DNA from 3 places in the Halobacillus amylolyticus genome. Region 2 is predicted to be linked to each of the others. Evidence: riboswitches for the same ligand, from Rfam matches in the RefSeq annotation. Region 2 holds a riboswitch; each other region holds the start of a gene.
The links. Region 2 has a riboswitch for cobalamin ahead of MUO15_RS02590 (DUF4430 domain-containing protein). Riboswitches for the same ligand answer to the same signal wherever they lie in the genome.
Positions count from the first base shown of each region.

Region 1: linked by a shared signal. The riboswitch ahead of MUO15_RS11960 (ribonucleoside-diphosphate reductase subunit alpha) and the one ahead of MUO15_RS02590 (DUF4430 domain-containing protein) in region 2 are both predicted to bind cobalamin.
Region 3: linked by a shared signal. The riboswitch ahead of MUO15_RS14805 (ABC transporter substrate-binding protein) and the one ahead of MUO15_RS02590 (DUF4430 domain-containing protein) in region 2 are both predicted to bind cobalamin.

Region 1 is NZ_CP095075.1:2,316,045-2,322,773, forward strand. Features, by position in the region: gene MUO15_RS11945 (nucleotidyltransferase domain-containing protein) at 1-651, opposite strand, end outside; gene MUO15_RS11950 (YnfA family protein) at 893-1,219, opposite strand; gene MUO15_RS11955 (class I SAM-dependent methyltransferase) at 1,313-1,993, opposite strand; cobalamin riboswitch at 2,525-2,704, shown strand; gene MUO15_RS11960 (ribonucleoside-diphosphate reductase subunit alpha) at 2,934-5,165, shown strand; gene MUO15_RS11965 (ribonucleotide-diphosphate reductase subunit beta) at 5,181-6,221, shown strand; gene MUO15_RS11970 (SDR family oxidoreductase) at 6,281-6,729, opposite strand, start outside.
Region 2 is NZ_CP095075.1:482,680-489,408, reverse strand. Features, by position in the region: gene MUO15_RS02605 (hypothetical protein) at 1-1,001, opposite strand, end outside; gene sigX (RNA polymerase sigma factor SigX) at 991-1,527, opposite strand; gene MUO15_RS02595 (ECF transporter S component) at 1,739-2,248, opposite strand; gene MUO15_RS02590 (DUF4430 domain-containing protein) at 2,255-2,653, opposite strand; cobalamin riboswitch at 2,850-3,029, opposite strand; gene MUO15_RS02585 (ATP-binding protein) at 3,068-4,849, opposite strand; gene MUO15_RS02580 (response regulator transcription factor) at 4,849-5,565, opposite strand; gene ccsB (c-type cytochrome biogenesis protein CcsB) at 5,665-6,729, opposite strand, start outside.
Region 3 is NZ_CP095075.1:2,863,386-2,870,114, reverse strand. Features, by position in the region: gene MUO15_RS14815 (ABC transporter ATP-binding protein) at 1-130, opposite strand, end outside; partial or broken gene MUO15_RS14810 (FecCD family ABC transporter permease) at 127-1,151, opposite strand; gene MUO15_RS14805 (ABC transporter substrate-binding protein) at 1,144-2,133, opposite strand; cobalamin riboswitch at 2,279-2,461, opposite strand; gene MUO15_RS14800 (N-acetylmuramoyl-L-alanine amidase) at 2,798-3,703, shown strand; gene MUO15_RS14795 (alpha/beta fold hydrolase) at 4,055-4,873, shown strand; gene MUO15_RS14790 (CynX/NimT family MFS transporter) at 5,037-6,245, opposite strand; gene MUO15_RS14785 (aldehyde dehydrogenase family protein) at 6,394-6,729, opposite strand, start outside.

The sequences.
Region 1 (6,729 bases), 1.8 Mb from region 2:
TGCAATAGCTATCACTTGCTTTTTATCGCCCACTTTATAAAAAGTGTCGAAGGCTTCTACTATTCGGTCAGCGAACTTTTCATCGTATTGCCTCAACGCGCGTATCGTCCATTTTGACTGCCCAGTCCATTGTTGATTTGTTCTTAAGTAGAATTCAATAAGTAATTCTGCTAGCACTGAGGCAACAAATAGATCCTCTTCTCGTTTAGAGCTTCCTAAGAAGTCGTCTAAGGTATCTGTTAAGAAGTAACGCTTTACCTCAATTGTTTTCTTAGACCATTCTTCAGGGCCTTTCGCCAAAAGCTGCTCCGCTTCTTTTTTAACAGCAAAAATAAAGGGATGCTCTTTTACTATGATCCCTTCTGCCACCATCCTGGGCAAAGATGGTCTGCCACGATCTACATCACTCTTAAAAAATTCCTTATAGGAACTCAGATTATGAACAAACACTTCGATCGGCCATCCTTGGTCGACAAGTGATTCTCGATATGAACTCTTGTATCCTTCGTCAAAAATAACGATGTCTAAATCCGATGTTGCCGTTTCTTCTCCGCGCACAACACTCCCGGAAAGTAATGCTCCTGTGCAGTTAGGGAATTGTTTCTTAATAAACTGTTTCGCCGATTCTATCGGATGTGGTCGTTGGTTCATCTTCCTCCACCCCCTTTTCTAAAAAAGTTTTCATATCGGGCAGCAGTGTTGGGTCACTCCAATGCACATAATGTCCTCCACGACTTTCTGTATTCAACAGGGAGTGCTTTCTGCTTCAGCTTACGGATATTTTTGTATGTAATTTTACGTTCTCTTTCATTTATATTCTCAAAAGAACCATAGGCCAGATAAGTTGGCACTGCAATTTTCTTTAAAAGCTTTGAGATATTTAAGTTAACAACTAGTTACGGGGTGCCCATAACATCACAGACACTCCTATTAAACATATTACCGCGCCAACCCAATCATATGTATCTGGGGTTTTCTTATCAATTAGCCATCCCCAAAGGACGGATAATATAATAAAAACTCCTCCATAGGCTGCGTACACCCTTCCAAACGAAGGAAAGGTTTGAAACGTTGCGATCACCCCATACATAACTAGAGAAAATCCGCCAACTATCCCCCAATAAAAAGGTTTACCATCCCTAAGCCAAAGCCAAATGAGATAGCCACCGCCAATTTCAGCGAGTCCGGCTAAAAGAAACAGCATAAACACCATGAACATTCTAAACTCCACCTCTTTTTTACAGCAGGATTTACCCGGGTGTAATTTCTTAACTTCCGTAAACAACCAATAGTAGTGAAATAGAACGGCCTTTTACTCCTTTTCAAAAATAAAGACCCACATAAACGTTAACGCTTGTCGAAGTTCAACGGGTAAACCAGACAAGTCCTTCTTCTCCACCTCACGTTTATAAACGCCATGTCCGTCTGTAAGTTTCCAGCCTGTTTCCCCAGCCATTTGCTCAAGCTCCCACGGCATCATTGTGTTGCAGATTACTTTTTCTCCATAAACGCGACGATAACTGTTCATTCTAGGCTTCGCAGTTGGACCTAACACCCCGATGCATAGCTTCCCACCTGGTTTAAGTACGCGTTTCATTTCCTCAAGTCCCTTGTAAGGTACTTCTGTCCATTCCAGACTATTCACGGCCATAATTCCATCAAAGCTCTCTTTTTCAAAAGGGAGATTAACGAGATCCCCTTGAACGAACTGCAAGTTATCTTGCTCAAGCCGGGAATTAGCCCGTTTTATCATATCCTCAGAAAGGTCGAGCCCTGTCACGGTATATCCTGCCTTTCCAAGCTTGTAAGACCCGTATCCGTCGCCACATCCGAGGTCAGCTACTTTACTCCCAATTTGTACATGTTTCTGCAAAAAAGGAATGATCGTTTTTCGACTGCCCTCATCCCACATATTCTTGCTGTTGGCATTCCAGAATTCTGCTCGTCCGTCCCATTGTTTTTCTGCCTCCTGATGCCAATTGAATGAATTCATTAATGTTGCCTCCTTATGGTTTTCGTGTTTATAATTTGCTGGAACGCTTTATAGGGTAAGTAGTATTACTAAGAGTACGCTGCTTTCTCAATACTTAACAAAAACTTATGATTAAAGGAATCAGCAAACTATATATCCGGCGAAATCAGGGGAATTCCAATCACCGTGGATACAGCAATTCCTTCAAGAACGCCAAACGCCCCATAAAAGTAAATGATACCACCGACTATAACAAGGAGAATAGGATCAAGTATCTTCGCTTAGACTTCATGGCCCATAGTAATCCGATACAGCCATAATCGATAAAATCAGAGGAATAATGAAATAGATGAATTATCGATGGGCACACGGTTCTCCCCTTTCTCACTCCCTCTTAGTAGTAATTCTACATCTGCCATTCTATTCCTCTGTGATCCGTTACATTTAACACTTCTTTATTCCCATTCAGTAAAAAACTGTTGCACGGTTCTACAATCTTCGTTATGATAAAAACACAAGATAAGCTAACAAAACATTAAAATAACACTATATATTGTATTAGCGAAGAGAAGATGCCACTAGGCTTAATAGGGAATCCGGTGTAAGTCCGGAACTGCCCCCGCAACTGTTATCGCTCTCGAAACGGAGAATCCACTGTGCACAAATGCATGGGAAGGGCCGGAGTCGAAATGAGCGTTAAGTCAGGAGACCTGTCTTTCTACGCTAGAAAGTTTCTACTTCTTCGGGGATTGAGAAGATGAGGCGATGGAATGAACAGGCGTCTTCATTTGCTATTTGGGGACGTGTACACTTTCGTTTCATGGTTTCATCCGCTCAATTTAATGAGCGGATTTTTTTATGGCTAATTATTCAGACAGCGTGAATGCGATGTGGCGGACCCTTTCTCATCAGGGATTCCCACATGACCTTTTCCAAAAGCTGTTGTAAAGGAGTGATTTTGATGGAGATGGTACATACATTAGATTGGCATGATTGGTTGGAACGTCAGAGGGGAAATTTCCTGTCGCTTGATATCCAGCGATTGTTGGACAAGCTGCCTTCAATGAATCTGGGTCAGATGGGGCACGATGAGCAGGCGAAGGCGCTGATCTTGGAGTGTTTGGCGGAGATTAGTGAGACGGAACCGGACTGGACATATCTCGCAGCGCGGATACAGCTTGAGCTGATGTATGAGGAGTCGGTCCGTAATCGCGGGATAAATGAGCCCTATGCGGGACTGCATCATTTGATTGAGTTGTTAATGGACGAGGAAATTTATAGTTCGAATCTACTTACTTCTTATTCGAAACAGGAAATCGATGAGCTTGAAGCAGCGATTGCGCCTGATCGTGATCATTTGTTTACTTACATTGGTTTAAAAACGCTCGGGGATCGATATTTAGCGCGATCGAAATCAGGGCTTGTATTTGAACTTCCTCAGGAGCGGTTTATGATCATTGCGATGACGTTAATGGCACAAGAAGATCATTCGAAACGTTTAGATTTGGTAAAAGAATCGTATTGGGCCTTGAGTCATCTCTATATGACGGTGGCGACACCGACTTTGGCAAATGCAGGCAAACGTTATGGTCAGCTGAGCTCATGCTTTATTGATACCGTCGATGACAGCTTGCAGTCAATTTATGATACGAACACGGATGTGGCAAATTTGAGCAAACACGGTGGCGGAATCGGTGTTTATTTAGGAAAAATCCGCAGCCGCGGCAGTGATATTCGTGGCTTTAAAGGCGTTTCCTCCGGGGTGCTACCATGGATGAAGCAGCTTAATAATACGGCCGTCAGTGTGGATCAGCTCGGTCAACGGCAAGGGGCGGTGGCTGTATACCTTGATGTGTGGCATAAGGATATTTTCCCTTTCCTCGACAGTCGATTGAATAATGGTGACGAACGACAGCGGACACACGATTTGTTTACAGGCGTATCGATTCCGGATGTGTTTATGGAAGCCGTTGAGAAGCGTGAGGATTGGTACTTGTTTGACCCACACGAAGTTCGCTCCGTAATGGGCTTTTCACTCGAAGATCATTTTGATGAAGCACGCGGGAATGGTTCGTTTCGTCAGCGTTATTACGCTTGTGTTGAGAACCCTGATTTGTCAAAAGAAATCGTACCCGCGATTGAAGTGATGAAGCGAATCATGGTTGGCCAGCTTGAAACGGGAACACCATACATGTTTTACCGTGATGAAGTCAATCGCATGAACCCAAACAGCCATAAAGGGATGGTATACTGCAGTAATTTGTGTACGGAAATCACTCAAAATCAGAGCCCTACCGTACAGGAGGAGCAATACATTAAGGATGGCAAAATCATTACTGTTCAAGAACCAGGTGAGTTCGTTGTTTGTAACTTATCAAGTGTGAACCTAGGTCGCGCGGTTCCAGCTGGTGTTCTTGCAAGGCTGATTCCGATCCAAGTCCGGATGCTTGATAATGTCATTGATCAAAATTCGATTCCTGTAAAACAAGCACAGTTAACGAATCAATCCTATCGCGGCATTGGCCTCGGTACGTTTGGCTGGGCCCACTTGCTCGCTCAGGAAAAAATCGCCTGGGAATCAGATGAAGCAGTTGACTATACGAAGGAAGTGTATGAGGGAATTGCTTACTACTCCATCCTTGCCAGCAACCAGCTTGCCCGCGAAAAAGGAAGTTATCCGTTATTTGAAGGGTCGGATTGGGATACAGGAGCATTTTTTGTTAAACGGTCGTTTGATCAAGATAGTACTTGGAACTGGGAACAGTTGCAACGTGACGTGGCCGAGAGGGGAATGCGTAATGGATATTTAATGGCTGTGGCCCCGAACTCCAGCACCTCAATTATTGCCGGAAGCACAGCGAGCATTGATCCGATTTTCAAAAAGTTTTATTCCGAGGAGAAAAAGGATTACAAAATTCCTGTGACGGCCCCAGATTTAAGCGCAGAAACGTATTGGTATTATAAGTCAGCGTACGATATTGATCAGCATACAAGCATAAGGCAGAATGCGGCGCGCCAGAGATATGTCGATCAGTCGATATCCTTCAATATCTATGTTCGTAACTCAATTAAAGCTAAGGAACTGCTTGCCCTGCATTTGGATGCTTGGAAACAGGGATTGAAGACGACTTATTATACGCGCTCTACCTCTAGTCAAGGGGAATATGACGATTGTGAGAGCTGCTCATCCTAAAGGAGGTTGATGGAATTGGATACTGCCATTCATAAGCGAAAACTTGTCGATCTTGAAGCGCCGAATGCTTCGACAGGCATTGTTAACGGCCGAAGCTCAAACGTACTCAATTGGGATGATACCCGTTACTCTTGGGCTTATCCCATGTACAAGCGAATGCTCGCGAACTTTTGGATTCCAAACGAAATTAATATGAGCAATGATTTAAAACAGTGGCCTCAGTTAACGGACCAAGAACAGGCTTCTTTTAAAAAAATTATCGGTTTGCTTGCGTTTCTTGATTCGATTCAAACCGATTATGCTGGAAAGGTTACGGACTATCTGACTGATTCGAGCTTGTCGGCACTAATGCAGGTGCTGGCTTTTCAGGAAGTCGTCCATAATCAGTCCTATTCATATGTATTGTCAACGCTCGTTGATCAAAGTGAGCAGGAACGTATTTTTGAATATTGGAAGCATGACGAGGTACTGGTCGAGCGAAACCAGTTTATAACGGACGGTTACCAGTCTTTCGCTGACGAGCCTACACTCGAGACCTTTTTAAAATCACTGGTGTATGATGTCGTGCTTGAGGGATTGTTCTTCTATGCGGGTTTTGCATTCTTCTATAATTTGGCACGCAATCAGAAGATGGTATCGACGAGTACGATGATCAATTACATTAATCGTGATGAACAGATTCATGTCAATTTGTTTACGCGAATCTTTAAGGAAACTTTGACTGAAAATCCGGAGCTCGATCGTGTGGAATATGAGACGTTTGTAACGGAGACGTTCGCTGAAGCGGCGGAACTTGAAATAAAGTGGGCCCATCATATTATCGGCGATCGCTTCCCAGGGATTCCGATTGGCGACCTTGAGGATTACATTCGGTTTATGGCTAATAACCGCTGCAGCCAGATGGGTGCTGAGAAGCCCTTTCCCGGCTACCAGGAGAATCCGCTCAAGTGGATTCGTGCCTATCAAGAAGTCGATGAAGGGAAATCAGACTTCTTCGAACAGAAGTCAAGACAATACACAAAGGTCTCAGAAGACAACGGCTTCGATGACTTATAATTGGATAATTAACCCACCTCAGGTCATCCAAAATTTGGATGACCTGAGGTGGGTTTTATTTACGAACTTACCATTTTTCCTCCATTCACATGGATCACTTGGCCGGTAACGTAGCGGGAATCGTCTGAGGATAAATACACATAGGCTGGGGCGAGTTCAAACGGCTGCCCTGCCTTTTTCATCGGGGTATCCGCACCAAATTTTTCAACATCCTTCTCGGGAAAACTCGCTGGAATAAGCGGTGTCCAAATCGGCCCTGGCGCAACCGCATTTACTCGAATACCTTTATCTGCAATATTTTGGGACAGGGCTCTGGTGAAACCTACAATAGCCCCTTTAGTAGCTGTGTAATCAATGAGTTGTTTGTTGCCTTCATAAGCCACAACAGACGTCGTGTTGATGATGGCATCCCCATCGTTTAATTGTGGCAATGCTGCTTTTGCTAAGTAAAAGAAGGAGTAAATGTTCGTTTTAAATGTATCGTCAAATTGTTCATTTGTAATATTCG
Region 2 (6,729 bases):
ATACCTGTCAGCATCTCTTGTTTGTCAAAATGCTTAGGATTATTAAGTTCAATTACGAGCCTTCTTCCTTCTTCATGTGAGGACTGAATCTTGACTTCAGATGGAATAGGTGATTTCACCTGCGGATTTTCCTCGTCCTTTTTTAATTCTTCTAAAGCATCGCTTATTGAAAGACCTTGGGTTATAGAGATAGGTACGAAAAAGAAGGTATCTTTAGAGGCTGATTCGAGCACTTTAAAAATAAAGCTTTCTTCTTTTATCGTTGACAATGACGTGACGTTTCCATAACTGCCTAACGAAACTGGTGCTCCCTCTTCCGTCTGTAGTAAAATGTTATCAATATCGTAAGGTTCAACAGCCCACTTAATGCTATTTACAATTGTTGTAGTCATCGCATTCCCGCCGCTTACTGTAAAGTCATTCGGAAATGTGACTCTTGCTTCCCTCGCTTCTTTGTTAATCGAAATATCAATATTTTCTAGAAAGCTTTTCGATAATCCAAGCTGTTCCGCATTTATTGTTTGATTTTCTTCACCTTCTTCAGTTGCTATCATCGTCAGAGGGACGATATGTTGAGCATTTTTATCAGCTACAGCTAAAGGCTTCATCTCATTTGTAATTTCTTCTACAAGCATGCTAGTCAATTGTTCACTCGTTTGACCCACATCCCCTTGCCTGATATCAGCAGGAAAATTTTCTGGACTACTTGAACTTTCATGATTGTCTTGAGTCAAAGTCTGATTTTCAGTAAAAGACTCAGGTGTATTCAAAGCTCCATCTTGCATGGAATAAAGTGAAAAAGGTACAACAATCGCTAAAATTAGCAAGACCATGATAGAGGCGAGACCAGGCACAAGCCATCTCGGGCGCGAGTTCCTCTGTTGAGGACTCTCCTCAGGAAGCTGACGGTAATACTCTGCCTTCTTTTTTTTATCTTTAATGTCCGGGAACTCATGCAGCATCTTTTCTAAACGTTCATTCTGTTCATCATTATGCTTCATGGTCGTCGCCCTCCTCCCTTGCCTGTAATCGTTTTTTCAAAGCCTGCATCCCTCTATGTTGTGTAGTCTTCACCTTACTTTCACTGAACTGGAGGATAGCAGCGGTTTCCTGTATAGACATTCCTTGAATATACCTCAATATGATGACACTTTTTTGATCTAACGTACATTGATCAAGTGCTTCATAAACTTCCCTCATTTGATCATTCAACTCAACGATTTCCTCAGGTAAAGCCTCGTCATCCTTCAATGATTCTCCTTTTTCTTGCCAGTTAAAAAAGTCCATGATTTTCTTACGTTTTCTTCCTTGCTTGCGAAAATAGTCAATTGCCACATGACGTGCAATGGAGAACAACCACGTTTTTTCACTGCTTCTGCCATCAAAAGATTGGTACGATTGAAGCACTTTTATATAAACCTCCTGTGTTAAATCTTCAGCTGCTTGACGGTTTTTAACCATATAATAAATAAATTGAAATAGATCTCGATGATACTTATCATAAAATTCATCAAAGAACGGTTTCACACTTTGAACCTCCCCGTTCATTCATATTGTCGGTTATGTAGATAAAAAAGTTACACTTCCTTATCATAATACGGATAATTAAAAATGAAAAACAATAACAGGGCATTAAGAAGAGCGCAAAAATTTATAACTTTTCAAACAATAAAAAAAGGAAACTGCCCAGTTTAGCAGCTTCCTTTCTAAGTGGTTTTTCCATCGAAATAGCCACTTACTATACATTTGAAATCGCATGCCTTTTTTGATACCTGGAAAATAATGTACCTAGCACAGGCGAAAGCACAAGTATAAAGATAACGTTACTAGCGGCATGGTTTAAATCTAGTGGCAGTCCAGCTAAATAATAAGCCCAAAATGGCTGACCGGCTGCCCTCATCGTTAATGAAATGATAAAACCATATAAGATTCCACTTATAAACCCATATATCGAGAGAAGCCACACTGGTATCGCGGACCAATACTTTCCGATCAGTCCTGCAGCCATTCCAATTATAGACCATGAAACGACTTGCCATATTGTCCAGTACCCCATCCCTAAAAATACATTCGACAGAAAAGTGGTTAAAAAAGCCATAATTATTGCTGAAAACGGCCCTAACCAAAACCCTGTAATGATAATGATCGCTGTTACAGGCTGGACATTAGGAATGTTTGCCATGACAAGCCTTCCTGCAATTGCTATAGAGGCGAGCATAGCAATCAACGTAAGTTTATAGGTGTTCATTTCTCATCATTCCCAAGCGTGAAAGTCAAAAACGATTTCGTCTCCCTGTTTCACTTCATATTCATTAGCTCCAACCATTGAAGATTCACCATTAATTGTAAACAACCATGCCTTTTGTTCAGTAGCAGAGATTCCTTCTATGCTATTGATAAACCCTTCACTTTCTTCCACTTCAAAGTTGTTCTTCATCACATCCATAAGCATGGTTCCTTCTTCAACGGTCACTTCTTTAGTCGAAATGACTTCCTCGCCTTTATTCTTAGAAAGCTCAATTTGGAGGGTTACCTCTTGTTTCTCCTCTTGATTGGAAGCAGTTTCTTCCTCGCTGCCACTTTCCGTTTGACAACCTGCCAGCACGACCATCGTCAGCATAAGTGCAGATAATAATGTATACATCTTTCCCATAAAAAAACTCCTATCCCTATTTGAATTTACTTTCAAAGCTAGTCGAAGGAAGGAGATGACTGGACAACACAGATCTAACCAACTATAAAAGCCTGTCCTTCAATAGAAGAACAGGCTTAAGACATACCAGTAAGGCTATGTAAGTACATTACACGAATCAGACCGGTTGCCTCAAACGCTCAATCCCCGAAGCTTTGAAACAGTGTAAGATTAGGCAGGTCTACTGACTTGTGTGTCGTTCTAGTCAAGGGCCTTCCCGCGACTTACTCGCAGTGGTCTCCCTTTTTCGTCTACACATACAGTTGCGAGGACAGTTCTAGCCTTTCACCAGATTCCCTATTTCACCCGAAAAGGTACCTAACTCTATTTATTTTATTCCTGTTTATCGTACATGAAGGGCAGCCAATTATCAAGCTATTTGTTATTAATCTCGAGATCAACCGGCAGTCTAAAAGTAAAGGTGGTTCCCTCATTCAGTTTACTATGGACATGTATGGAACCTTTATGTGCTTCTACAATATTTTTGGCTATCGAGAGCCCTAGGCCTGTTCCTTTTTTACTTGTCTCTCTTTTCCTTGATTTATCTGCTTTATAAAATCTCTCAAAAACAAATGGAAGATCTTCTTCTGGAATTCCCGGACCAGAATCAATGACTTCAAACACCCATTCAGTAGAAGTTCGTTCGATCTTTACATCAACTGACCCTTGGTCATCAGAATGGCGGATCGCATTATCAATTAAGTTAGTTAAGACTTGTTCAATACGGTCAGCATCTACATTCATCATGCTGGAGTTATCGCTAAAGTGAAGTTGTAATTCAATCCCTCGCTCATTTGCCAACCCTTGAAATTTGCGAATGATCTTTTCTAGAAGCGGCTTCACCTCTACCGAATCAATATAAAGAGTAATGTGACCTGCTTCCATTCGTGCCAGATCAAGTAGTTCATTCACTAGCCTGCCAATACGCAATGATTCATCGTGTATAATTTTCGCCAGTTCATTTTTATCTTCTTTTGATTCTGCGATATCATCTACAATGGCTTCACTATATCCTTGCAGCATGGAGATCGGTGTTCGAAGTTCGTGTGAAACGTTAGCGATAAAATCTTTCCTTAACTTATCTAATCTCCGTTCTTCCGTCATGTCACGAAGCACGGCGACCGCACCTCTAATATATGTTCGATCATAAAGGGGGGTCATAAGCATCACCCATGTACGACCTTGAACTGTGATTTCGGTTATGACTTCCTGTTCGCTTTCAATCACCTCATCAAACAATTTTCGCATGGGCTGTGGAACTTGCCGTTTTTCCTCTGATGCCTGAACAGAATAATTTTCATAACTCCATGATTGATAAAACTGATCGGCTGGCGGATTTGATACTAAGATTTCTCCTTTGCGATTAATCGTCAGGACTCCATCTGCCATAGATCTTAAAATACCAGAAAGTTGTTCTTTTTCTTGATTTACGGCATTAATGTGAAACTTAAGCTCTCGTCCCATACGATTAAAAGCCATTGCTAATTCACCAATCTCATCATGAGTTAAAATCGGGATTTTCGTATTGAATTCTCCCTTAGCAAGTTCTAATGCCCCTTCCCGCATTTTTATCAAGGGCGCGGTTATTCGAGTCGATAGGAAGAAGGCAAAGATTGTCGTTAGTATAATAGCGATTCCTGCCCCTAAAAAAACTATTTTCGTAGTTTGATTCGAGGTTTTTTGAATAGTATCTAAGGATTGATATACAAATACAGCTCCTTGATCATTGGTAAGTGGTGTACCGACTACCATAATCTCAAGTTCTGACTGTTCAAATCCTGCAACTTTCATAACATCCTCGCCATTTTCTATAACTGAGGAAAGATCATTGTCATTCATAAACCACGTATAACCTATAGACGGCAATGTATTTGAGTCACTGGAAGATGTTAAAAAGTCAGTCGAATCATAGGCCACAAGGATTTGACTAGCAGGATCTTTAATTAAATTAGTCATAGATAATATTAAGTCACGATCCTCGTACTCTTCTACAACCTCAGATACTTTCGAAGCTGTTTGCAACAACTCCCGTTCTGCTTCTAATACATGGTAGTTTTCAAAAAATTTTAAAAGGAGAAAGGTGAGTATGACTAAAACAAAACAAACGAGCAGAAGAATCGTAAACCATAGTTTTCCAACAACGCTGCGCCAAAACATTACTCGCCACTAACCTCAAATTTATAACCGACACCCCATACTGTAACAATCATACCAGCCGCATCTGCTGACACCTTACTTAATTTTTCACGTAGGCGCTTCACATGTGTATCCACAGTGCGCAAATCACCAAAGAACTCATATTGCCATACCTCTTTCAGCAATTGTTCTCGATCAAACACTTTATCAGGGGTTTGGGCCATATAATTAAGCAACTCGTACTCTTTAGGTGTCAACGCAACCTCTTTGCCATCAGCTGTGATACGATGGGCATCATTATCAATGGTCATATGCGGAAATACCAGCACATTTCTCGCTGACGTATTGGTTTCTAAAAATTTTGTAGTTGAAGCTCGCCTTAGAAGCGCTTTCACACGCAGAACTACTTCCCTCGGACTAAATGGCTTTACAATGTAGTCATCTGTCCCTACTTCAAAGCCTTGTACACGATTGGCTTCCTCACCTTTAGCCGTCAACATAATCACAGGAGTCGCCTTTTTCTCACGTAATTCTTTACATACTTCAATGCCATCTTTACCTGGCATCATGAGGTCTAGTAAAATCACATCATAATCTTCCTGTAAAGCTTTCTTTATAGCTTCCTCTCCATCTTCAGCTTCTTCTATAGCATAGTCTTCACGTTCTAGATACATGCGGATAAGCCTTCGAATACGCTCCTCATCATCAACAACTAATATTTTTGCTTCATGGTCCATTTGCTTGTTCCCTCCATTTTCCCTAACTACGAATTCTCTGTCTACCATTATAGTAAAAGGCAGGATGGGTGTACAAACCCTTCCTGCCTCACGATTGCCTTATGCGTAGGAGTGCAGCCCAGATATGATTAAGTTTACCGCAAGTAAATTGAACATAATAATGGCAAACCCACCTACTGCAAGCCAGGCTGACCTCGTTCCATGCCAGCCTCTAGAAAGTCTAAGGTGTAAAAACGCAGCATAGAAGAAGAAAGTTATTAATGCCCATACTTCTTTAGGATCCCATCCCCAGAAGCGATCCCAAGCCTGTTGAGCCCAGATCATAGCAAAAATGAGTGCTCCCAGTGTGAAAATAGGGAAGCCGATTGCAACTGCACGGTAAGACACCTCATCAACAAGCTCTGGATTCGCTTTTTTAAGCAATGGCTGAATAGCTGCACCAATCCGCTTTCTTAAAATTAAACGTGCAAGCCAATAAAGAGCTAGACCGCCAAGGAATGACCAAATCATTGTATTAAATTTAACAGCGGCATCTTGTCCGCGCATCCACTCTGGCACATTAAATAGCGGTGACATATTATCTGTAAGCAGCTCACCATCTGTTGGTCCTGCTATAGCCGGCATTTGATACGTGATCTCAGTTGGCTGTCCTTCTATGGGTGCTTCGAAAGTTGCCTCATAATTCATCGCATTAAAGGTCGAAGAGATGATAATAAAGGCTAAAGCCGTAGCAAGCATATAGATCACAAACTCCAGCCAAAAGGTTTGTTTGGAATTTTTACTTTGATCAATTTGTCGGATTAAGAGGATTAATCCAGCAACAAAACTAACAGATAATATTGCTTGGCCAAGTGATGCTGTTGTCACATGGATGTAAAGCCAATGTGACTGGAGTGATGGCACAAGTGGTGATATTTCGCTGGGAAACATACTTGCAAAAGCTATAATCAACAGGGCTATAGGCAATGCAAATAATCCGAGAACATTGATGCGATAAATAAAATACATAACGATAAACGCCAGTACAAGCATCATGCCAAAGAATGTTGTAAACTCAAACAAATTACTAACAGGGGCATGTCCGCTTGCTCCCCACCTTGTAAAGAAATAACCAATTTGAGTAAGGAACCCTATAATGGTCAATGTTATACCAATTTTACCTGC
Region 3 (6,729 bases), 1.8 Mb from region 2:
ATAAGGTTGTTTTTCCACTTCCGTTAGGACCAACCACACCAAAGAACTCACCACGATTGACTTGAAAATCGACATGATCAACAATGGGCTTAGTTTCATATCCACCCGTCATATTGGTTACTTCAATCATACACTCGCCCCTTTTTTCCTCTGCTGGTAAAGAATAAAAGCAAAAATCGGTGCTCCTATGAGCGATGTGATCACCCCAATAGGTAACTCAGCAGGGGCAATAACCGTTCGTGATACGAGGTCCGCCAATATTAAGAAGGTCGCTCCATTAATTAAAGACAGTGGAATAAGGTGACGGTGGTCTGTACCAAAAATCCTTCGGCAAATATGAGGAACGACTAGACCGACGAAGCCGATTGTCCCTGACACAGCAACTGCCGCCCCAGTTAAGATCGAAGCAGCTAATAAGATCAGCGCTTTTCTTTTCTCGGTAGGAACACCAAGTTGCTTTGCCCGTTCCTCGCCTAACGACATCGCATTTAATTCCTGTCCTTGAGTTAAAAGAAGCAGCACACCAACAATAAAAAATGGGAGCAGCAGCCCCACGTGATTCCATCCCGCATCGCTACACTTCCAAGGAGCCAGCCGACAATTTGGCGAAGCTCCTCTCCTGTAAGCGCAATCATGAGAGAAATAACCGATCCGAGAAAAGACCCCATCACGATCCCTGTCAGTATGAGAGTTTCAATCGAAAGTGTACGATCAAGCATACGTGCAAACCCAATAACGAAAAGCAGCGTTAGAACTGCAGTACAAATGCTGACAATGGGAAGTGTGAAAGAAGAGAAAACCGGGAGGGAAAATCCTACAAACAAAACCAATACTGCTCCGACAGACGCACCTGAAGACACACCTAATGTATAAGGATCAGCTAACGGATTTTGCAGCAAGCCCTGAAAAGACGCTCCAGCTATTGCAAGTGACGCACCCACTAACCCTGCTAATACGACGCGCGGCAAGCGGACATCCACAATAATACTGATATTTATCGGATCAACATTGGACTGATAAGGACTTATCGTTTCTGCTATCGCTCCGATAATGACAGGAAGCGGAATAGGTACACTGCCAACAGCTACTCCTGCCAGCCATGCACCCACTAAAATCATTAAGCTCCCTATATAAGCTACTGGTTTATTCATCACCGAACGTTTCCGGATAAACAGCTTCAGCCAACCGCTCTACCCCTTCAATCAAGCGCGGACCCGCACGTGTAACAAGATCAGAGTGAACATCATAGACCTGTTTCTTTTCGATTGCGGGTACTTCTTCCCAACCTTCTCTAGAAAGCACTTTTTCTACAGGTTTCTCTGTGTAATAGCCATAGGTCGTAATGATGACATCTGGCTGTAAGTTAATAATAGCCTCTTCATTCATTTTCACCCATCCTTCTTGGCCAGCAGCAGCATTCTCGGCGTTGATCGCTTGGAGCATTTGATTCATGAATGTACCCGTTCCAGTTGTATAAATTTCCGGAGCCGGAGACACTTCTACAAATACACTTTTAGGATCTTTGATGTCAGATGCTTTTTCTTTAATTCCTTTAAGTTTCTCTTTCATCCCTGTTACGATGCTCTCGGCTTTTTCCTGCTCATCTACCAATTTACCAACTGATTGAATCGTTTCATAAACGCCTTTAAAATCGGAAGCATTCTTAACCACATAAACTGGAATCCCAGCATTTCTGATTTGATCAATCGCTGCCTGGAAATTATGAGCACTTGAACCGTGTGCAAGCACGAGATCAGGCTTTAATGATAGAACTTTCTCCGTATTAATTTGCATCCCGCCAACCTTATCAATCTCATTCACCTGCTCAGGGTAATTATCATTGTCAGAGACCCCTACAACCTCTTCCCCTGCACCAAGGGCAAACACAATCTCTGTATTACTTGGAATAAGAGATACAATTCTTTCAGGGTCTTCCTCTAGGACAACCTCGTTCCCTGTAGAATCCTCCACAGTCAGAGGATAAGTCGATGCCTGTCCTTGCGCTTCTTCTGAATTAGTACCTTTCTCATTCTGGTTTTCCTCTGGTTGACTCGATCCCTCATTGCTTGCACAGCCTACTAGCAATCCAATCGTCATTAGAAGCATAAATATGTAATTCGATAGTCGTTTCAAGTTCCTCTCTCCCCTGTAATAAAAAGTTTTTGAGCACAAAAAAACACATCTCGCATTGAAGATGTGTACACAAAGGATTTTGCATGCTGCTTAAGTACATGCAGGCAGCCTCCTTTTTTACTATACACCTCCTATCCGCGTAGGTTATTGGTGAGAAAAACAGGTAGGTCTCCTGACTTATGGTCATGGCTTCCTGCTCCTTCCCATGTTTATCACACAGTGGAATCGTGCAGGTTGCTCTCAAATACAGTGGCGGGACCGCGTTGGATTTGAACCAACTTCCCTATTAAGTGATGAATCACATCACGCCTGTTTCTTCGCCTATTCAACTATCTATTATTCTACTAAAGATTATGAAAAAATGCTTGGTTTTTAGACTTTTTTGTCAAATATTTTCCTTATGGCATGTGACAACATGGTTCACTACATTATATAAATATTCATTGTTCAGTATTAATAGCTATAATATTTATTTGTCCAGTGAGTCAGAGATAAACTGCTCATGAAGCATAACTTTTGAATAATGCTAACCATATATAATCCTAGATTAGATTTAACAGCCTTATGATGAATAGATCATTGAAAACTTGACCAAGATTAATAGTATGATTCAGTTTTTCATAGAATAAAAGTTTTCACTTTTAATAGTCGGGAGGAGTTATCTATGAACATGAGAACGCGTTTCATAACGGTGGTTCTTTCTTTTGTACTAATCGTTATATCTGCACTGACGATTGCCCAGCCAGTTGAAGCCGCACAAACAGGCGAAGTTGACACCCAGTCATCCTTAAATGTACGGCAAGCGCCTAGTTTGAATGCTAAGGTCATCGGAAGTCTCTTACCGGGGCAACGAGTGGAATATATTGAACTTGGAAATGGGTGGGGGCAAATCACTTACCAAGGAGAACTAGGGTTTGTGAGCACAGCCTTTCTATCAGAAGTTGCTTGGGATCGCATTGAGGAAGAAAAACAAGTAGAAGAGAAAGATGTGAAAAAAACAGACGAATTCAGGGAGATAAACCCTAATCAAACCGAAACTCAGGACGTCGAACGCATTGTTCTAGACCCTGGTCATGGAGGCAAAGATCCCGGTGCCATCGGGAACTCTCTTCAGGAAAAAGACGTCGTTCTGAACATTGCTAAGCGCGTTGAGTCTAAACTACTTGAAAAAGGTTATGATATTTTAATGACGCGGACAGATGATACCTTTGTTACCCTTGAAAATCGTGCAAAACAAGCCAATACCTGGGGGGCTGATCTTTTTATTAGTATTCATGCCAACGGGTACCATGACTCCAGTGCTAAAGGTATTGAAACCTTTTATAGTGCAGGGGGTTCAAAAGCAAGAAACCTTGCAGACTTAGTCCAGGAACACGTTATCTCTAAAACTAGCAACCTGAGCCGCGGGGTGTTTAAAGCAGATTACTTTGTTTTGCGTCATACTAATATGCCAGCGATTCTTGCAGAAACTGGGTTTGTCTCGAATAAAGAGGATGCCGAGTTGTTAAAAAGCGAAGATTATCGCGAGCAAATAGCGAAGGGCATTGTCAAGGGCATAGAGGAGTATTAGTCTTTGAAGATATATAGGGGCATGGCTGTTTCCGGCCCTCTAAAATATCTAAGCAGATTGCTATATGATTATCATAGAAGCCTTGATTAAAATGGTGATGGAAATCTTCCTACTGACTTCCATCACCATTTTATTTTCTGAAATAAAACATCCTTCTTCATTACTTTTGATACGGTGTCTTATTCATGTCACAATCATTTTCAAATGGGTACATACCTTATAACCACTACTAATATTTTACACACTAAGGTCAATAGACAATTGCTATATTTAGAGGTTTTTTCATAAAATCCGACACCTGCTAATAAAGTGTAAAGTGTGCCGAAAGAATAATAATATGGGAGGGCTTAGATGGGATATTACATTACTGTTGAACATAATGTGAATATTTATATAGAGGACTACGGCCCAGAAGACGGCCAGCCAATCTTATTCATACACGGATGGCCCCTCAACCATCGAGTATTTGAGTATCAGTACGACCAACTTCCAAAAGCAGGTTATCGCTGCATAGGTGTTGATTTACGCGGATTCGGCAAATCGGATAATCCTTGGACTGGATATTCTTATGATCGTCTAGCAGATGATATTCGTTCGGTTATTGACACATTAAAGCTTGAACATGTCACCCTTACCGGGCACTCTATGGGCGGAGCTATTGCCATTCGATATATGGCTCGTCATGCGGGGCATAAGATTTTTAAACTTGCCCTTATCGCAGCAGCAGCACCCATCTTTACCCAACGTCAAGGTTACCCTTATGGACTAACCACTATTACAAAGGAAAGAGTAAATGAATTAATTAAGGCTACCTATACTGATCGCCCCGAAATGCTGCATAACTTTGGGAAAATGTTTTTCTATCAAAATATAACAGAAAGCTTCAAAGAATGGTTTCAGGGATTAGGACTCACGGCATCTGGAAATGCAACAGCGAAGACTGCGGTTTCCCTCCGTGATGAAGAGTTATGGCAAGATATGTCCAAGATTCATGTACCTACTGGCATTTTCCATGGTGTACATGATGAGATTTGCCCCTTCACACTTGCCGAAGCGCTGCAAGCAGGGATCAAGGGGTCAGAACTCGTTCCTTTTATGTATAGTGGTCATGGATTATTCTATTGTGAGATGGAAAAATTTAATCATGAACTGGCCGGCTTTATTGGGTAACTTTCAAAGATCCACCTTATTACAGCGCCCCCAAGTGTTCGCTTAAGACCTTCTTATAGTGAAATCATTTTGTAGCTCTATGTACCTTTAGCTACATTACTATTCAGTAGTTGAGCCAGGAAGGAAAGCTTCATATCACAAGAGTGCTACGTTGAAGCTTTGACTAATCGTAAGCCCTATTCTCGTTAAAAACCGTCTGATTCCTCCCTGCTCCAAGACCTGCTGTCACCATCACAATAATAATGGCAATGAACAACAGTAACGGTACGGTCACGGATGCCGTAACATCCAGCAGTATGCCGATCAATACTGGGCCCACCGCCGCAAGCGAATACCCGACTGATTGAGACATTCCTGACAATGCAGCACTTTGCTGGGCATTGGCAGTCCGAAGCCCAAGTAACGTTAGGGCTAAACTAATCGAAGCTGCCTGGCCAATTCCCATCAGCATGACACTGACAGTCAGCACGCCAATGCTGCTACCGGACAGAACTCCCAATAGCCCTGCAGTATAAAGAAAACCAATCAAACCTACAATCCCTCTTTGACTGTGGAAGCGAGCAGCAAGGACAGGAGTAAGAAAGGTTATTGGAAGACCTGTTAGCTGCATGATTGATACCATCCAACCTGCTGTTGAGATGCTTAGACCCCGCCCATTAAGAATTTCAGGCAACCACGCAATCATGGAATAAAATAAAAAAGATTGTAACCCCATAAAAATGGTCACCTGCCAGGCGATTTTGGAACGCCATATTGAATTTCCTTGTAATGTAGATGTTTTCACGTCATTAAATTTCGATGGTTTGCGTAGTTGGGGCAGCCATGCAACTGCTGCTAACAAGGCTAACGAAGCCCAACATAATAATGTTTTTTCCCAGCCTAGACCTAAATTTTTGGCTAAGGGAATACTTAGTCCAGTTCCTATTGCTGAAAACACGGACATACATGTTGTATAAACAGCTGTCATCAACCCAACCTTTTGAGGATATTTCCCTTTCACAATACCAGGCAGCAACACATTTGAGATAGCAATCCCGATCCCAATTAAAGCAGTTCCTGCAAACAATGTGAATGTCAGTGAGATAAACCTGATAACGATTCCCGTTATTAATGTCAATAAGCCAATAAAAACCATTCGTTCATATCCGAATCGGTAACCCAGCTTAGGGGCAAGCAAGGAGAAAACGGCAAACGACAGGAGTGGCAGGGTTGTAATGAACCCCGCAGCAGCGTTGGAAATCCCGATATCCTTCATAATCGAGCTAATTAGCGGGCCAACAGATGTTATGGCTGGACGCAAGTTAAAGGCAACAAAAATGATACCAATGATAGATAATGCCTTTTTTGTATTAAGCTGGGGTTTTGTTCCCATATGTATGACTCCCTATCCGTAAAGTAAATTTATAACCATTTATTTTTCATAACAATCCTTCTTCTATACTCCTTCCCAAAGTACCTTCTTTCTGTATATAAATAAAAGAGGACAAATACACCATTAGAAAGTGTATTTGTCCTCTTAGCTAAAATGGGAATTTTCGGTATTCTTCCTGGACCGATACCCACTTCAATTTAGTAAATTCATCAATCACCCATGGATTTCCAAATCGACCTAGGCCACTTTGTTTGTTCCCGCCAAACGGAACATTGGCTGCATCATTTACCGTTTGGTCGTTAACATGCGTCATCCCACTATCTATCTTCAAGCTATATGCTTCTCCCTTTTCTAAGTCGGATGTGAATAGCGCGGAAGTAAGCCCGTAAATGGTATCGTTTGCTAATTCAATGGCATGATCATCGGAATCTGCCTTTATGATCGATACAACTGGTGAGAACAGTTCAGTCTGTGCGATGTCATC